Regions from separate parts of the Modestobacter sp. SSW1-42 genome, predicted to be linked through region 3. Evidence: predicted binding sites of a transcription regulator. Region 3 holds the regulator's gene; each other region holds the start of a gene.

Region 1 (4,205 bases), on a different contig from region 3:
CGACGGCGAGTCGGTCAGCGCGCTGTTCGACGTCCTCCCGACCGCCTGAGACGGACGCCGGGACGCCGACAGCCGCCGTCCGGGGGCCGGACGGCGGCTGTCGGGAGGTGCTGCTCGGGGCTGGCCCGTGGCGGCTACTGGTCGTAGCGGCGGCGGAAGCGCTCCTCGAGCCGGTTCTTCATCGGCTGGCGCCGGGCCTTGCCGACCCGACTGGAGCCACCCGGGCCGGGGCGGCCACCGGTGACGGGGCCGGCCTCGACCGCGCCGGTGGCGGCCTTGTAGTTGAGCAGGCCCAGCGCGGCCCCGCCGAAGGCGATCAGGAAGCCCAGGACACCGACGACCACCTGGGCCACCGCGGCCGAGGGGATCGCGACGCCGGCCACGACGAGGGCCAGGCCGACGACGACGAGCAGGACGCCCAGCTGCAGCTTGCGCCGGGCCTTCTGTCGCCGGTCTCCGGTACGGACCGTCGAGGCGAACTTGGGATCGTCGTCGACGAGGGCGCGCTCGATCTGCTCCAGCAGACGCTGCTCGTGCTCCGAGAGCGGCACGTCGACCTCCAGGTGCGCAGTGCGATCAGCCACCGGCGGCAGTCCGCCCGTGGAACTCCGAGGATACGAGGCGTTGGCGGACTGCGAAAGGTGAGTTGCCTGCGACACACCCGTGCGGGCTGTTCTCCTTCGCACAGGGCCGACACGCCCGGCCCGGGAACTCCTCACCGCGCCGCCCCGGGACGGCGTCCGGCCGCGCCCGGACCGCTCCCCGGGAGCTGCCCGCGCACCCCCGGCCCGGTGCCCGGGGTGCGCCCGCGGCCCAGCAGCGTGGCCGGCCGGACCGCACCGGCGCCGAAGCGGCGGGCGGCGGCGTCGGCGGCCAGCTCGGCGTCCCGGCGGCCGTGCTCGCGGGCGCCGAGCTCGAGCTGGCGGGCGGTGGCGTCAGCCTCGACCAGCCCCTCGGCGCGCACGCCGACCAGCCGGATCCGGGCCCGGTCCAGGCCGAGGGCGTCGAACAGCGCGCGGGCGGTGTCGTAGAGCTCCTGGCCGACGTCGGTGGGGACCTTCAGGGTGCGGGAGCGGGTGATGGTGGTGAAGTCGGCGAAGCGGACCTTGATGCTCACCGTGCGGGTCAGGTGACCGGTGGAGCGCAGCCGCCCCGCCGTGCGCTCGGCCAGGTGCAGCAGCTCGCGGTGGACCACCTGCGGGTCGTCGACGTCGGTGCCGAAGGTCTCCTCAGCCCCGGTCGAACGGTCGGGCTCGTCGGGCACCACGCGGCGCGGGTCGCGGCCCCAGGAAAGCTCGTGCAGGTGCGCCCCGGCGGCGGCGCCCACCGCGCGCTGCAGGGTGCGCGCCGGCACGTGCGCCAGGTCGCCGACGGTGCGCAGCCCCAGCCGCAGCAGCACCTCCTCGGTCTTGGGGCCCACGCCCCACAGCGCGCCGACCGGCAGCGGGTGCAGGAAGTCCATGACCTCGGCCGGGCGCACCACCAGCAGCCCGTCGGGCTTGGAGCGGGTGGAGGCGAGCTTGGCCACGAACTTGCTGCCGGCCACCCCGACCGAGCAGGTGATGCCCTGCTCGTCGAAGACCCGGGCCCGGATGTGCTCGCCGATGGCCACCGGGTCGCCCAGCCGCCGTCCGGAGCCGGAGACGTCGAGGAACGCCTCGTCCAGGCTCAGCGGCTCCACCAGCGGGGTGATGGTGCGGAACAGCGCCATCACCGACCGGGAGACCTCGGTGTAGAGCGCGAGGTCGCCCGGCAGCACGGTGGCCGTCGGGCACAGCCGCAGCGCCCGGGAGGTGGGCATCGCGCTGTGCACCCCGTACGCCCGCGCCTCGTAGGTGGCCGAGGTGACCACGCCCCGGTTGCCCACGCCGCCGACGATGACCGGTGTGCCGGCCAGCTCGGGGTGGCGGCGCACCTCGACGCTGGCGAAGAACGCGTCCATGTCGACGTGCAGCACCGTGCAGCCGGCAGCGCGATCGGACACCGGACACCCCTCTCCGCGCCGTGCCGGCTTCCCCCGGCACGGCGCCCCTCCCGACGACCGTCCCCACGGCCGTCGAACACCTGTTCGAGAGGCTAGCCGGTCACGCCCGGTCCTCCCGCACCGACAGGCGCAGCGGGTCCGTGTCGAGACCGCCTCGTGACCGGGCCGCCCGCCGCGAGGACGCCGGGCGCCGCCCCTCCCGCCCGGGACGGCGTCCGGAGCAGGGCACGGACACCCCCACCCGCGATCGGTCGTGCACGACCCGTCCCGCCCGGGTCGATGTGTGCCGGGTGGACCGCTGCGGTAGGAAGTGCCCGACGGCCGCCTCCCGGCGACCGACACCAGCGACGAGCGGAGCAGCCCATGGCACTCGACGACGACGACATGACCACCACCGAGGGCCCGGCCGACTCCGGCGCCGGCGAGGGCACCCCGGGTCAGCACGACGGCGGCGCCGACGGTGGCGCCGAGGGCCCGGCCGACTCCGGTGCCGGCGGCGGCACCCCCGGCCAGCAGGACGGCGGCGCGGACGGCGGTGCCGATGGTGGCGCCGACGGCGGTGCCGACGGCGGTGCCGACGGTGGCGCCGACGGCGGTGCCGACGGCGGTGCCGATGGTGGCGCCGACGGTGGCGCCGAGGGCCCGCTCGACTCCGGTGCCGGCGGCGGCACCCCGGGCCAGCACGACGGTGGCGCGGACGGCTCGGCCTGACCGTGCCCGACCCCGACCTGCAGGACCGGGCGCCGTCCTCCGCGGAGGACGGCGCCCGTCCGGCGCTGCGCCGCTGCATCCGCGTGGACCCGCAGGTCTTCGCCGACGAGCACTGGTCCCGCCGGCCGCTGCTGTCCACCGCGGCGGAGCTGGGCGGCACCTTCACCGACCTGCTCGACCTGGACGCCGTCGACGAGCTGCTGAGCACCCGCGGCCTGCGCACGCCGTTCCTGCGGATCGCCAAGGACGGCGCGGTCGTCGACGCCAAGCGCTTCACGAGCCCGCAGGGCGCCGGCGCCGAGATCGGCGACCAGGTGTCCTCCGACGCGGTGCTCCGGCTCTTCGCCGAGGGCAGCACCGTGGTCCTGCAGGGTCTGCACCGGCTGTGGCCGCCGCTGATCGCCTTCGCGAACCAGCTGGCCGCCGACCTCGGGCACCCCACGCAGGTCAACGCCTACATCACCCCGCCGTCCTCGCGCGGGTTCTCCCCTCACTATGACGTCCACGACGTCTTCGTGCTGCAGGTGGCCGGCGAGAAGCACTGGACGATCCACGAGCCGGTGCTCACCGACCCGCTGCGCACCCACCCGTGGACCGACCGCCCCGACGAGGTCGCCGCCGCCGCGCAGCGGCCGCCGGTGATCGACACGGTGCTGCGCCCCGGTGACGCCCTCTACCTGCCGCGCGGCTACATCCACTCCGCCGTCGCGCTCGGCGAGATCAGCGCCCACCTGACCATCGGCGTGCACCCGGTCACCCGGTGGGGCGCGGTCGAGTCGGCGCTGGACCTGGTGCGCGTGCTCGCCGCCGAGGACCCGGCGCTGCGCAGCTCGCTCCCGCTGGGCGTCGACCTGTCCGACCCGTCGGCCACCACCGAGGACGTCGCCGCGGTGCTGGCCGGTCTGCAGCGTTGGATCGCCGACGTCGACCCGGCTGCGGTCGCGGACTCCCTGCGGTCCCGCGCCTGGGCCCAGGTGCGCCCGGCCCCGGTGCAGCCGCTCGCGCAGTCCGCCGCGCTCGCCGCCCTGGACGCCGGCACCGTGCTGCGGGTGCGCCCGCTGCTGCGGGTCCAGCTGCGCGAGCCGGCCGCGGGGCGGGTGGCCCTGGTCGCCGGCCGCCGCACCCACGACCTGCCGGCCGACACGCACCCCGCGCTGGCCGCGCTGCTGGCCGCCGGTGAGCTCAAGGTCGGCGACCTGCCCGGCCTGGACGCCGCCGACCAGCTCACGCTGGCGCGCCGGCTGGTCACCCAGGCGATCGCCGTCGTGCCCGACGCGCACGCGCACCGGGACCTCGGCGCGACGGCGCATCATGGGGACAGTGACGACCGCACCGGAGCCTGAGACCACGGGCGCCGACCCCCAGTTCTGCCAGGACACCGGAGAGCCCACGCCGCCGCGCTCCACCCCGGCGGGGCGGCTGGACGAGGCGCGCTGCTCGGTGCAGGCGCTGCTGCGCGGCGACTCCCCCGTGGCCACCGCGCCGCCGGCCCGCCGCTGGCTGCTGGTCG
Region 2 (4,205 bases), on a different contig from region 3:
GCGGCGACGTCGAGGGAGTGCGGAACCTGTTCCTGGACCTGGCCGGGTTCGACGCGTGGCTGGCCTCCTGGCGCGCGTCGGGTCCGGACGCCGACGCGATGGACCGGGTCAACCCGGTCTACATCCCGCGCAACCACCTGGTCGAGGAGGCGCTGACCGCCGCGACCGACGGCGACCTGGACCCGCTGCACCGGCTGCTGGCCGTGCTGGCCGACCCGTTCACCCCGCGCCCGGGCCTGGAGCGGTACGCCGCACCGGCGCCGGTCGACTTCGGTGCGTACCGCACGTTCTGCGGCACCTGATCCGGCGTGACCGGCCGCGGCCCGGGGTACCGCGGCGTCCATGAGCGGGAAGAGCGCGGAGGACTACGCGGCCGACTACACCGAGCCCGAGCTGCGAGCGCGGCTCAAGGAGGAGATCAAGGCCGGTGACCGGGGCGGCCGGCCGGGCCAGTGGAGCGCCCGCAAGAGCCAGCTGCTGGCCACCGAGTACGAGGAGCAGGGCGGCGGTTACGTGCACGACGGCGAGCGCACCCCCGCCCAGCAGCACCTGTCGGAGTGGACGGCGCAGGACTGGCACACCGCCGACACGGGCACCGCCGAGCGCGGCGAGCACGAGACGGCCCGCTACCTGCCCGACGCCGCCTGGGCGCTGCTCAGCGACGAGGAGAAGAAGGCCACCGACTCGGCGAAGCGGCACGGCGAGCACCAGCACGTGCCCAACACCGACGCCGCCAAGGAGGCCCGCAAGGCCGCCGAGCTGATCGACGCCTCGGCGCCCGAGGCGCGGGAGAAGGTGCGGGAGATGCACGGGGACGCCCAGCTCGACCGCGCCGAGAGGGCCGAGGAGGAGCTCGGGAAGCACCGGAAGACGGTGCTCGCCGAGATCGAGCGCCAGCGCTCGGCGGAGTAGACCGGCACCCGGGGCGCCCGCCCCGGGTGCCGCCGATTCAGCTCTCGTCCTGCTCGTTCTCGTCGGGCTCGTTCTCGTCCTGCTCGTTCTCGTCGGGCTCGTTCTCGTTGCCGCCCTGCTCGTTCTCGTCCTGCTCGTTCTCGTCCCCGCCGGTGCCGTCGTCACCTCCCTGGCCGCCGTCCGCGGGCTGGCTCGAGGCCGGGGCGTCGTCGGTGGGCTGCTGGGCATCGCCGTCACCGCCGCAGGCGGTGAGCAGAGGACTGGCGACGAGGGCGAGGCCCACGACGGCGTGGCGCCAACGACGCACAGGACGGGACGAGGACACGGGCACTCCTGGCATTCACGGAACGGGACCACGAGGAGGTGCCCGGCTCCCCCGCCGTCCACGCACCGGACCGTCCAGGGTGACGGGCCGCACACGTGGGTGAGCCGGGGCCATGGCCGACACCCAGGACGGACCCGACCTGCACCCGGTGACCCGCGAGCTCGCGAGTGGCCCCGACCACGCGGCCATCAGCAGCCTGCTCCCCGACGGGAGGATCCAGACGCACCACATCTGGGGCGGGGTCGAGGGCGACCGGCTCTACGTCAACACCGAGCCGCACCGGCAGGAGTCCAAGGACCTCGAGCGCGACCCCCGGGTCACCCTCGCCCTCCGCGATGCGGGCAACCCCTACCGGTACGCCGAAGTGCGCGGCCGGGTGGTGGGCACCGAGCGCGGACAGTCCGCGCGGGACCAGATCGACCAACTGTCGCAGGAGCACGACGGCAAGCCGTACCCGCCCGAGCAGATCAAGACCGAGCGGGTCACCGTGTGGATCGAGCCGGAGCGCCAGACGATCGCCGGCTGAGCCGCGCGACCGGGCGTGCACCGCCCGCCGGACTTGCCGCGTCGGTGGCCGCGCTGTGCAACGCCGGGAGCCGGACTCGCCGCTGATCGAGGGGCCCGGCCCTCGAGGTCGTCGTGAGCACCTGACGCGCCGGCTCGCATGGCCCGTCGCGGTCGTCGACTGCTGCCTCACGAGGCCCCTGCTGAGCAGTGCCGGTCGTCGGTCGGCGTCGGGTCCCGGCTCGGCTGTTGGACGTCGGACCGCGGACGCCGGACGCCTGCAGGACGTCCCGGAACTGTCGTACCCCGAACGTACGTTCGACCCATGACGTCGACCGCCTACCCGCCCCGCCCCCGCGGGCCGGTGGTCGAGGACTGGTCGGAGCTGCCCGATCGGTCGGTGTGGCCACACGAGTGGCTGGCTGATGAGTTGCAGGCCTTGCAGCGGCGGCGGGCCGTGGACGCCGCGGAGGAGGCCGAGCTGATCCTGGGCCTGGCCGCCCAACGACCCGCGTCGGCCGATCCCGACGGGCCGGGGGCGCGGCGGCCGGGCTGGACGGCCGATGGCGAGCCGGGGGTCAGTGAGTTCTTCCTGGCCGAGCTGTCGGTGATCCTCAACCTCGGGCGCGGCACCGCCGCGCACCGGCTGAAGCGGGCGCTGACCTGGCGGCACAAGCTCCCGCGCACCCTCGCCGCGCTCAAGGCCGGGTTGATCGACGAACGGCGGGCCGACGCACTGGCCGACGTGCTCGCCCACACCTGCGCCGACGTCGCCGGGCAGGTGGAGGCTGCGCTGCTGTCCGAGGCCCGGGACCTGTCGGTGTACCGGCTGCGTGACCGGGCCGGTGCGCTGATGCTGCAGCTGGACTCCGCCGCCGCCGAAGAGCGCCGCCAGGAGGCCGAGCGCACCGCCGACGTGCACCTCCACCCCTCGGGTGTGGCGGGCCGGGCGACGCTGGCGGTGGACCTGCCCACCGACGAGGCCGCCGAGTGCCTGGACCTGATCGACCAGCTGGCCCGCATGCTCAAAGCCGACGGCGACCCCCGCCCCATCGGGCAGCTGCGCGCCTGTGTGCACTCCGCGCTGATCCGCCGCCCCGCCGACAACGGCCTGCCGCTGGTCGCCGCGAACCTGCGGATCACCGCCAGCCTGGACTCCCTCACCGGCGCCAGCAGCGCCCCCGGTGAGGTCAACGGGCTACCCATCACCGCCGCCCACCTACGCGAACTGCTCGCCCGCGTCGCCGCCCTCGGGCTCACCACCCCCGACGGCGGCACCCTCACCTACGCCATCACCGGCCCCGACGGCCGCCTGCTGGCCACGATGACCCCCGTCGATCTGGCCCGCCGCGGCTGCCCCGACCACCCCGACGACGCCACCGCTGCGGGCGATGGCGACCGCAGCGGTGCTCACAAGCGCGACGATGCCGGCACCGAGGTCGAGGCGGTCGAGGGCGAGGCGGTCGACGACGAGGTGGCAGAAGCGTGCAGCTGCCCGGTCCTCGGACCACCGCCGCCGACCCACGCCTACGCCCCCACCGACCGGCAACGCGCCTTCGTCACCACCCGCGACCAGCGCTGCCGCTTCCCCAACTGCGGCCAACGCACCGGCCAGGCAGACCTCGACCACGTCACCGCCCACGCCGACGGCGGAGCCACCGACTGCACCAACCTGTGCTGCCTGTGCCGCTCCCACCACCGACTCAAGACCCTCGCCCGCGGCTGGCACTTCCGCCTCACCGACGACGGCACCCTCCACGTCAACACACCGACCGGCGTCACCCGCACCACCCGACCACCCGAACTCCGACCACCCGGACTCCGACCACCCGAACCGGCCCCCGGCAGTCCACCGACCGACACGCACCCGCCCGAGCAGCCACCTCCGACCGACGACCCGCCGCCCTTCTGAGCACCGGTCATGCCCTCCATCGGGCACGTCCACGAACCGCCGACGCCCGTGCGAACGTGGCCGACGGGGCGCTGGAGCCGGCACAGCGCACCGTCGGTGACGGGCAGCTCCTACCTCGGGGCTCACCTGCTGATGCGCTGTGCCGGTTCCCGCTGCGCACCGCGTGGCCGTCCTGCTCCGAGGCACCGGTGATCGTCCCTCGGCGCCGGCGACTCACAGCGCTCCCGCACCTCGCGGACAGCGCGAGCGCTGTGGGTCTGCATCGTCGTCCGCGGCGGAATCCCCCGGGCGCCGGCCCGCGCCTTGCGCGCCGGTTCAGCGCCCGGCGGTCAGCGCCCCCACCACGGCCGAACCGAGCGAGGTCGTGCCGCTCACCCAGATGGGCCGGGCGTGGTCGGGCCAGCGCACCCGGGCCACCACCATGCTGGCGGCGTGCAGGAGGTCGGTGCCGGCGCCGGCCAGCACCACCGCCCGGGTCGGGCGCACCAGCGTGAGCACGTGCTGGGCCACCAACCGGGCGCCGAGCACCCGGACGATCCAGGCGTCCGGTTC
Region 3 (4,205 bases):
CTGCTCGCCGGGGGCGTCCTGGAGGCGCTGGACCTGCGGGTGTCCACCGTCGTCGACCGCTGGGACCTGCGCGACTCCGCCGCCTACTGGCCGGTCTGGGTGTTCACCCAGGCCGGGGGGCGCGGCACGGTGCTGGTCCTGCTGGCCGCCCTCGTCGCCTGGACCGCGGTCCGCCGGCGCACCTACGTCCCCGCGCTGCGCATCGTCGTGGCGCTGGTGCTGCTCACCGCCGTCGTCTACGCGTTCAAGTGGGGCACCGGGCGGACCGCCCCCGAGTACCCCGGCTCGTTCTTCCACCGGGGCGGCGGCAGCTACCCGTCCGGTCACGTGGCCAACGCGGCCCTGATGTGGGGGGTGGCCCGCTGGCAGGCCGTGGAGTTCGGGCTGCCGCCTTGGGTGCAACGGGCCTGCTGGCTGCTCGCCGTCGTCGGGCCGTTCGTCACCGGCGTCACGATGGTCGCGCTGAACTTCCACTGGGTCACCGACGTGGTGGCCGGGCTGGCCGTCGGCGTGCTGCTCTTGGGCGTGGTTCATGCGATCGACGCGCTGCCGGTGTCACGCTGGGCCCGTGCCAGAGCGGGCCGACAGCAGGGTTGACCGCGCCCGCCGCCGGACCCGGGTGGCCGGGGCGGCGCTGAGCGCACCCCTGGGCGCCCTGGCCGTGCTGCTGCCGGCGACCCCCGCCGCCGCCGACGACACCTACGGCGCGCCCACGACCCGGTGCGAGATCACCGACGAGCGGCTGCCGGAGATCTCCGGGCTGGTCGGGGTCGGGAACGCGATGCTCGCGATGAACGACGGCGGTGACCAGGCCGAGGTCTACGTGCTCGACGGCGCCTGCGCGGTCGGCGAGGTGCGCACCGCCGCGGTCGACCCCTACGACCCCGAGGACCTGGCGCTCGGCGCCGACGGCACCGTGTGGCTGGCCGACATCGGCGACAACGACCAGCAGCGGGAGACGGTCGCGCTGATCGGCCTGCGTCCCGACGGCAGCAGCACGCTCACCCGGCTCACCTACCCCGACGGCCCCCACGACGCCGAGGCGCTGCTGCTGGCCCCGGACGGGACGCCGTACCTGGTGACCAAGGAGGTGCTCGGCGCCAGCTCGGTCTACCGGCCGGCCGAGCCGCTGGCCGACGGGGTGACGCTGCCGATGACCCGCGTGCTCGGGATGGGCTTCACGCTCACCGGCACGCCCGGGGGACCGGTCGGGCGCGCCGGACAGCTGCTGGTCACCGGCGGCGCGGTCTCCGCCGACGGGCAGCGCATCGCGTTGCGCACCTACACCGACGCCTACGTGTGGCCGCTGGCCGACTCCGACGTCGCGGGGGCGCTGAGCGGGCCGCCGGTGCGGGTGGCGCTGCCGGACTCCCCGCAGGGCGAGGCGATCGCCTTCGCCGGCAACGACCGCGACCTGCTGGTGACCAGCGAGGACCTGCCGGCCGTCGTCACGCTGGTGCCGGTGGCCGCCGCCGCGGCCCCCGCCCCGGCCACGGACGCCGCTCCGGACGACGCCGCTGCCGCACCGCTGGACCTGGGGGGCGGCGTCAGCCCGGTCACCGCGGGGCTGATCGCGGCCGCCGTGGCCACGCTGCTGGTCTGGATCGGCGGCCGGCTCCGCCGTCGGCAGGGCTGAGCGAGGACCTCCTCGCCCCCCCCCGCCTCCTCTCAGGGGCCGCTTCGAGCCTGCGAGGAGTGGGGGAGAGGGCGTCCTCGCTCAGACCCGGCGCAGGACGGTGACGACGCGGCCGAGGACGGTGGCGTCGTCGCCCGGGATCGGCTCGTAGGCCGGGTTGTGCGGTATCAGCCAGACGTGCCCGTCGCGGCGCTTGTAGGTCTTGACGGTGGCCTCGCCGTCGATCATCGCGGCGACGATCTCGCCGTTCTCCGCGGTCGGCTGCTGCCGGACGACGACCCAGTCGCCGTCGCAGATGGCGGCCTCGACCATGGAGTCACCGGCGACCTTGAGCATGAAGAGCGTGCCGTCGCCGACCAGCTCGCGGGGCAGCGGGAACACGTCCTCCACGGCCTGCTCGGCCAGCACCGGGCCACCGGCGGCGATCCGGCCGACCAGCGGCACGTACGTGGGGGTGGGGGTGGTCTCGTCGGTGCCGGTCGCGGCGGTCGGCGTCTCGGCCGGGGACTCGGTCATCACGCTGGTCTCGCCCGGCATGCGGACGTCGAGGGCGCGGGGCCGGTTCGGGTCACGCCGCAGCCAGCCCTTGCGCTGCAGCACCGAGAGCTGGTGGGCCACCGAGGACGCCGACGACAGGCCCACGGCCTCGCCGATCTCGCGCACGGAGGGCGGGTAGCCGCGGCGGTCGATGGAGTCGCGGATGACCTCCAGCACGCGGCGCTGGCGCTGGGTCAGGCCGTCGCCGGCCTCCCCGCGCTCGGGGAACTCGCGGACGGCGGCGACCGCTCCGCTCCCCGCGGTGGTGGCGTCGGTGCCAGGGGCGTCGGTCGTCGTGCGGCTGCGCCGCGAGGACCTCGTGCCTCCTGCCGTGGGGCCGTCGGCCGCCATGTGTCCTCCTCGTCCGGCTGCCGGGGCAGCAGTTCCCGGTCGCTGCCCGGCACCGGAGGGCCGGGAGCAGTCCGGTCAGCGATCTCGGGTGCACGGTAGCGGGTCACACCGGTGTAGTTCAAACACCTGTTCGAAGGAGTCGCGCGTCCAGGGGTGGACTTGTCGGAGGGATGCGGTAGACATCGCACAGACGTTCGAATCGAACAGGCGTTCGAGGCGGCCGCTGCCTCGGGGGGACCGCCTGGGCGCACCGGGCGTCCGACGACGTCCCACCGCCAGACCTCCAGGAGTGCCCCCGATGGTCAGCCCACAGCTCGACACCCCCGTCCTCTCCGTGGTGCCCGTCCCCCCGGTCCCCGCCGCGCCCGTGCGACGGCCGGCCAGGCCCGTCGCCCGGGTGGCGCCGTCGTGCTCCGAGCCGCTCGCCGGCCGGGGGCCGCAGCCGGTCGCCCCGGTCACCGGGCGCCGCGACCCGGTGCGCCCCGGCGCCCGGCCGGCCCGGCTCGACGGCCTCGCCGCCGGCCGTCCCGTCCGGGGTGGCTGCGCGGTCGAGGCGCGCCCCGTCGTGCGGGTGCGCCGCCGGGGTGTCGACCGGCCGCCGCCGGCGCCGCTGCGGCTCACCGCCCGTGGCCGGCGGGTCGTCGCCGGGCTGTCGATGGCGATCGGGCTGTCGGTCGCCGCGGCCACCGTCGTCACCGTCGAGCTCGGGCGCGAGACCGGACTGCAGCTGGCCGGCTCGAGCACCGTCGTGGTGCGGTACGGCGACACGCTGTGGTCCATCGCGCGCGACGTCGCCCCCGACGAGGACCCCCGCGCCGTGGTCGACGCCATCGTCGAGCTGAACGGTCTGTACAGCGTCGACCTGATGCCCGGCGCGGAGCTCCAACTGCCCTGAGCCGCGCTCCGGCGACCCTGGGTCACACCGTCTCCCGGCGTGGCGTGGCGAAGTGCCTGGTGCGGGCGGTGCTGCTGCGACGAGGGGCGACGCGCCGGACCCCAGGGGTTGCACCTGTAGTGGTGCGGGGCTAACCTCACCCCAACATCTTGTGTGACAGAGGTGTAGTTCTTCTCCACAGGCGCTTCCCCAGGTCAGCCCCAGGACATCCACCGGATGTCCCCCGGGCGGTCCACAGGAGACGTCACCACGGTCGCCCCGGCGGCCCGCCGATCGAGGAGGTGCCCGGTGCGCTGTCCGTTCTGCCACAGCCCTGACAGCCGGGTCGTCGACTCGCGGGAGACCGACGAGGGCGCCACCACACGCCGCCGTCGGTCGTGCCCGGTCTGCGGCCGCCGGTTCACCACCGTGGAGGAGCCGGTGCTCGCCGTCGTCAAGCGCAGCGGCGTCAGCGAGCCCTTCGACCGCAACAAGGTCATCGCCGGCGTGCGCCGGGCGTGCCAGGGGCGCCCGGTCGACGAGGGGCAGCTCGCCGTCCTCGCCGCCAAGGTCGAGGACGCCGTACGGGCCACCGGTGCCGCCGAGGTCCCCAGCAACGAGGTCGGCCTGGCCATCCTCGGGCCACTGCGCTACCTCGACGAGGTCGCCTACCTCCGCTTCGCCAGCGTCTACCGCTCCTTCTCCTCCGCGGCCGACTTCGAGAAGGAGATCGCCGAGCTCAAGCGGCTCCGGCCCGAGGTCGCCGACAACGGTCCACCCGGCGACGACGCCGGGTCGCCGGCCGGC
Region 4 (4,205 bases), on a different contig from region 3:
GTCGGTCGGTGGACTGCCGGGGGCCGGTTCGGGTGGTCGGAGTCCGGGTGGTCGGGTGGTGCGGGTGACGCCGGTCGGTGTGGTGACGTGCAGGGTGCCGTCGTCGGTGAGGCGGAAGTGCCAGCCGCGGGCGAAGGTCTTGAGTCGGTGGTGGGAGCGGCACAGGCAGCACAGGTTGGTGCAGTCGGTGGCTCCGCCGTGGGCGTGGGCGTGCACGTGGTCGAGGTCTGCCTGGCCGGTGCGTTGGCCGCAGTTGGGGAAGCGGCAGCGCTGGTCGCGGGTGGTGACGAAGGCGCGTTGCCGGTCGGTGGGGGTGTAGGCGTCGGTCGGTGGCGGGGGTCCCAGGACCGGGCAGCTGCACGCTTGTGCCGCCTCGCCGTCGACCGCCTCGTCTCCGCCCGTGCCCTCCCCGTCGGGGACCGGGTTCGGGTCCGTGTCGATGTTGGTGCCGGGGACCGGGTCGGGGTCGGGGTCGGGGTCGGGGTCGGGGTCGGGGTCGGGGTCGGGGTCCGTATCCGGGTCCGTGTCCGTGTCGATCTCGGGGACCAGGTCGGTGTCGGGACCGCGGTTCGTGCCGGTGTCGGCGCCGTCGTTGGTGTCAGCGCCGTGGCCATCGCCCGCAGCGGTGGCGTCGTCGGGGTGGTCGGGGCAGCCGCGGCGGGCGAGGCGGGCCAGTTCGGCGGGGGTCAGGGTGGCCAGCAGCTGCCCGTCGGGGCCGGTGATGGCGTAGGTGAGGGTGCCGCCGTCGGGGGTGGTGAGCCCGAGGGCGCCGACGCGGGCGAGCAGTTCGCGTAGGTGGGCGGCGGTGATCGGCAGGCCGTTGACCTCACCGGGGGCGCTGCTGGCGCCGGTGAGGGAGTCCAGGCTGGCGGTGATCCGCAGGTCCGCGGCGACCAGCGGCAGGCCGTTGTCGGCGGGGCGGCGGATGAGCATCGAGTGCACGTGCGCGCGCAGTACCCCGATCGGCCGCGGGTCGCCGTCGGCTTTGAGCATGCGGGCCAGCTGGTCGATCAGGTCCAGGCACTCGGCGGCCTCGTCGGTGGGCAGGTCCACCGCCAGCGTCGCCCGACCTTCCACACCGGAGGGGTGGAGGTGCACGTCGGCGGTGCGCTCGGCCTCCTGGCGGCGCTCTTCGGCGGCGGCGGAGTCCAGCTGCAGCATCAGCGCACCGGCCCGGTCACGCAGCCGGTACACCGACAGGTCCCGGGCCTCGGACAGCAGCGCAGCCTCCACCTGCCCGGCGACGTCGGCGCAGGTGTGGGCGAGCACGTCGGCCAGCGCGTCGGCGCGCCGTTCGTCGATCAACCCGGCCTTGAGCGCGGCGAGGGTGCGCGGGAGCTTGTGCCGCCAGGTCAGCGCCCGCTTCAGCCGGTGCGCGGCGGTGCCGCGCCCGAGGTTGAGGATCACCGACAGATCGGCCAGGAAGAACTCACTGATCCCCGGCTCACCATCGGCCGTCCAACCCGGCCGCCGCGCCCCCGGGCCGTCGGGATCGGCGGTCGCCGGGCGTTGCGCGGCCAGGCCCAGGATCAGCTCGGCCTCCTCCGCGGCGTCCACGGCCCGCCGCCGCTGCAAGGCCTGCAACTCATCGGCCAGCCACTCGTGTGGCCACACCGACCGGTCAGGCAGCTCCGACCAGTCCTCGACCACCGGCCCGCGGGGGCGGGGCGGGTAGGCGGTCGACGTCATGGGTCGAACGTACGTTCGGGGTACGACAGTTCCGGGACGTCCTGCAGGCGTCCGGCGTCCGCGGTCCGACGTCCAACAGTCGAGCCGGAACCCGACGCCGCGGTCGCTCGGGCAGTCACGTCCTCCCCCGCCCCGACGCGCGACCCACGGCCCGGACAACTCCGCCCGTGACCCCGGACTGCTGGACCGGTGGTCGACTGCGCGACTGACCCGACGGTCAGGCGCGAGGGGGTCAGCGCAGCGCGTACCGGGTGAAGAGGACGTCGTCCTCGGTCAGCACCTGCACCAGCCGGGCACCCACCGGGACCGGCAGCGCCGTGGGCACCAGCCCGGCGCCGCCGCCGACCAGCAGCGGGGCGATCGACAGGTCGAGCTCGTCGACCACACCGGCGTCCAGCGCCGCGGCGAACAACGCCGGACCGCCCTCGCAGAGCAGCTGCTCGTGGCCGCGGTCGGCCAGGGCGTCGAGCGCGGACGGCAGGTCGACGTCGTCGTCGCCGCAGACCAGGACCACGACGCCGGCGGCGGCCAGGGCCGCGAGCCGGTCGGGGTCGGCGGCCGCGCAGGTCACCAGCAGGGTCGGGGTGACCGCGTCGGTGACGAGCTGGTCGTCCGGTGCCAGGGACGCGCGCCGGGACACGATCGCGACCGGCGCCACCGGGGGCCGCCCGAGCGCGGCGCGCAGCCGGCCGACCGCGGAGTCCGGCAGCACCGGCCGGTAGCCCTCGGCGGCCGCGGTGCCCGCGCCGACCAGCACGGCGTCGGTCAGCGCGCGGAGCGTCCGGAACACCCGGCGGTCACCGGGGGAGCCTAGCCCGCCGCTGCGCCCGTCGACGCGGACGGCGCCGTCGAGCGCGGCGACGAAGTTCACCCGCAGGTGCCGGCCCGCCACGAGCCGGTACGCCCCGGCCAGCTCGGCCTCGGTGCCGAGCGGGCCGGGGTCGGGCAGCAGCCGCTGCACGGGTCAGCGGCGGGTGGACAGCACCGCGGCGCTCTCCGCCGGGAGGGTCACCACGCCGCCGTCGAGGGTGGGCATCTCGCCGCTGGCGAACAGCACCTCGTCGGCGTCGACGTCCAGGTCGATCTCGCGCGGGGAGTCGGACAGGTTGGCCACCACCCGCAGCGAGCCGCGGCGGACGACCAGCCAGCGGTCGGCGTCGTCCCAGCTGACCGCGACGGCGGTGAGGTCGGGGTCGACCAGGTCGGGGTGCGCCCGGCGCAGCGCGATCAGCGCCTTGTGCACGGCGAGCACGTGCGCGTGCGGCTCCTCGGTGAGCTCGGACCAGTCCAGCTTGGACCGGGTGAAGGTCTCCGGGTCCTGCGGGTCGGGCACGACGTCGGCGTCCCAGCCGTGCTCGGCGAACTCGCCGATCCGGCCCTCCGCGGTGGCCTTGCCCAGCTCGGGCTCGGGGTGGCTGGTGAAGAACTGCCACGGCGTCGAGGCGCCCCACTCCTCGCCCATGAACAGCATCGGGGTGAACGGGCTGGTGAGCACCAGCGTCGCGCCGACACCGAGCAGGCCGGGGGAGAGGGAGGCCGAGATCCGGTCACCGACCGCGCGGTTGCCGATCTGGTCGTGGTCCTGCAGGTAGCCCAGGAACTTCCAGCCCGGCAGCGCGTTCGTGTCGACCGGGCGGCCGTGGTGCCGCCGGCGGAAGCTGGACCAGTCGCCGGCGTGGAAGAAGGCGCCGGTGAGCACCTTCGCCAGCCCGCCGAGGCCGCCGGCGGCGAAGTCGGCGTAGTAGCCCTGCGCCTCGCCGGTCAGCTGGGTGTGCAGCGAGTGGTGGAAGTCGTCGCTCCACTGCGCGTCCAGGCCCTTGCCGCCGGCCACGCGGGGCGTGACGAGCGAGGGGTCGTTGAGGTCGCTCTCGGCGATCAGCGTCAGCGGGCGGCCCTCGGCGACGGAGAGCTTCTCGACCTCCTGGGCCATCTCCTCGAGCACGTGGGTGGCCCGCTCGTCGACCAGCGCGTGGACGGCGTCGAGCCGCAGCCCGTCGACGTGCATGTCGCGCAGCCACATCAGCGCGTTGTCGATGATGTAGCGGCGGACCTCGTCGGAGTCGGGGCCGTCCAGGTTGATCGCGTTGCCCCAGCTGTTCGCACCCGCGGCGAAGATGGGGAAGAACTCCGGCAGGTAGTTGCCCGAGGGCCCGAGGTGGTTGTAGACGACGTCCTGGATGACGCCGATGCCGCGCTGGTGGCAGGCGTCGACCAGTCGCTGGTAGCCCGCCGGGCCGCCGTAGCTCTCCTGCACCGCGTACCAGGCGACCCCGTCGTAGCCCCAGTTGTGGGTGCCGTTGAAGCCGTTGACCGGCAGCAGCTCGACGAAGTCGACACCCAGGTCGACCAGGTGGTCGAGGTTGCGGACGGCGGCGTCGAACGTCCCCTCGCGGGTGAAGGTGCCCACGTGCAGCTCGTAGACGACGCCGCCGGCGAGCGGGCGGCCGGTCCAGGCGCGGTCGCCCCAGCTGTAGGACGACGGGTCGTACCGGCGGGACAGGCCGTGGACGCCGTCG

Evidence for each region. The regulator LexA, encoded in region 3, represses DNA repair genes until DNA is damaged. The targets are predictions, from matches to a motif close to TCGAACANNTGTTCGA.
Region 1: dinB (DNA polymerase IV) is a predicted target of LexA. The motif match lies at 2,057-2,072, and genes of this name have one in related genera.
Region 2: ACGBYP_RS12530 (DUF222 domain-containing protein) is a predicted target of LexA. The motif match lies at 2,048-2,063, and genes of this name have one in related genera.
Region 4: ACGBYP_RS14235 (DUF222 domain-containing protein) is a predicted target of LexA. The motif match lies at 1,693-1,708, and genes of this name have one in related genera.

What each region holds. Positions count from the first base shown of each region.
Region 1 is NZ_JBISCA010000001.1:792,957-797,161, reverse strand. Features, by position in the region: gene ACGBYP_RS03965 (ribose-phosphate diphosphokinase) at 1-49, shown strand, start outside; gene ACGBYP_RS03960 (DUF3040 domain-containing protein) at 135-584, opposite strand; gene dinB (DNA polymerase IV) at 716-1,984, opposite strand; gene ACGBYP_RS03950 (BatC protein) at 2,348-2,695, shown strand; gene ACGBYP_RS03945 (cupin domain-containing protein) at 2,698-4,038, shown strand; gene ACGBYP_RS03940 (sucrase ferredoxin) at 4,007-4,205, shown strand, end outside.
Region 2 is NZ_JBISCA010000003.1:463,343-467,547, forward strand. Features, by position in the region: gene ACGBYP_RS12510 (protein adenylyltransferase SelO) at 1-302, shown strand, start outside; gene ACGBYP_RS12515 (hypothetical protein) at 343-912, shown strand; gene ACGBYP_RS12520 (hypothetical protein) at 950-1,219, opposite strand; gene ACGBYP_RS12525 (TIGR03618 family F420-dependent PPOX class oxidoreductase) at 1,350-1,763, shown strand; gene ACGBYP_RS12530 (DUF222 domain-containing protein) at 2,067-3,653, shown strand; gene ACGBYP_RS12535 (hypothetical protein) at 3,969-4,205, opposite strand, start outside.
Region 3 is NZ_JBISCA010000005.1:378,176-382,380, reverse strand. Features, by position in the region: gene ACGBYP_RS19005 (phosphatase PAP2 family protein) at 1-597, shown strand, start outside; gene ACGBYP_RS19000 (hypothetical protein) at 569-1,636, shown strand; gene lexA (transcriptional repressor LexA) at 1,718-2,524, opposite strand; gene ACGBYP_RS18990 (LysM peptidoglycan-binding domain-containing protein) at 2,823-3,419, shown strand; gene nrdR (transcriptional regulator NrdR) at 3,708-4,205, shown strand, end outside.
Region 4 is NZ_JBISCA010000003.1:819,811-824,015, reverse strand. Features, by position in the region: gene ACGBYP_RS14235 (DUF222 domain-containing protein) at 1-1,689, opposite strand, end outside; gene ACGBYP_RS14230 (dihydrofolate reductase family protein) at 1,922-2,650, opposite strand; gene treZ (malto-oligosyltrehalose trehalohydrolase) at 2,654-4,205, opposite strand, start outside.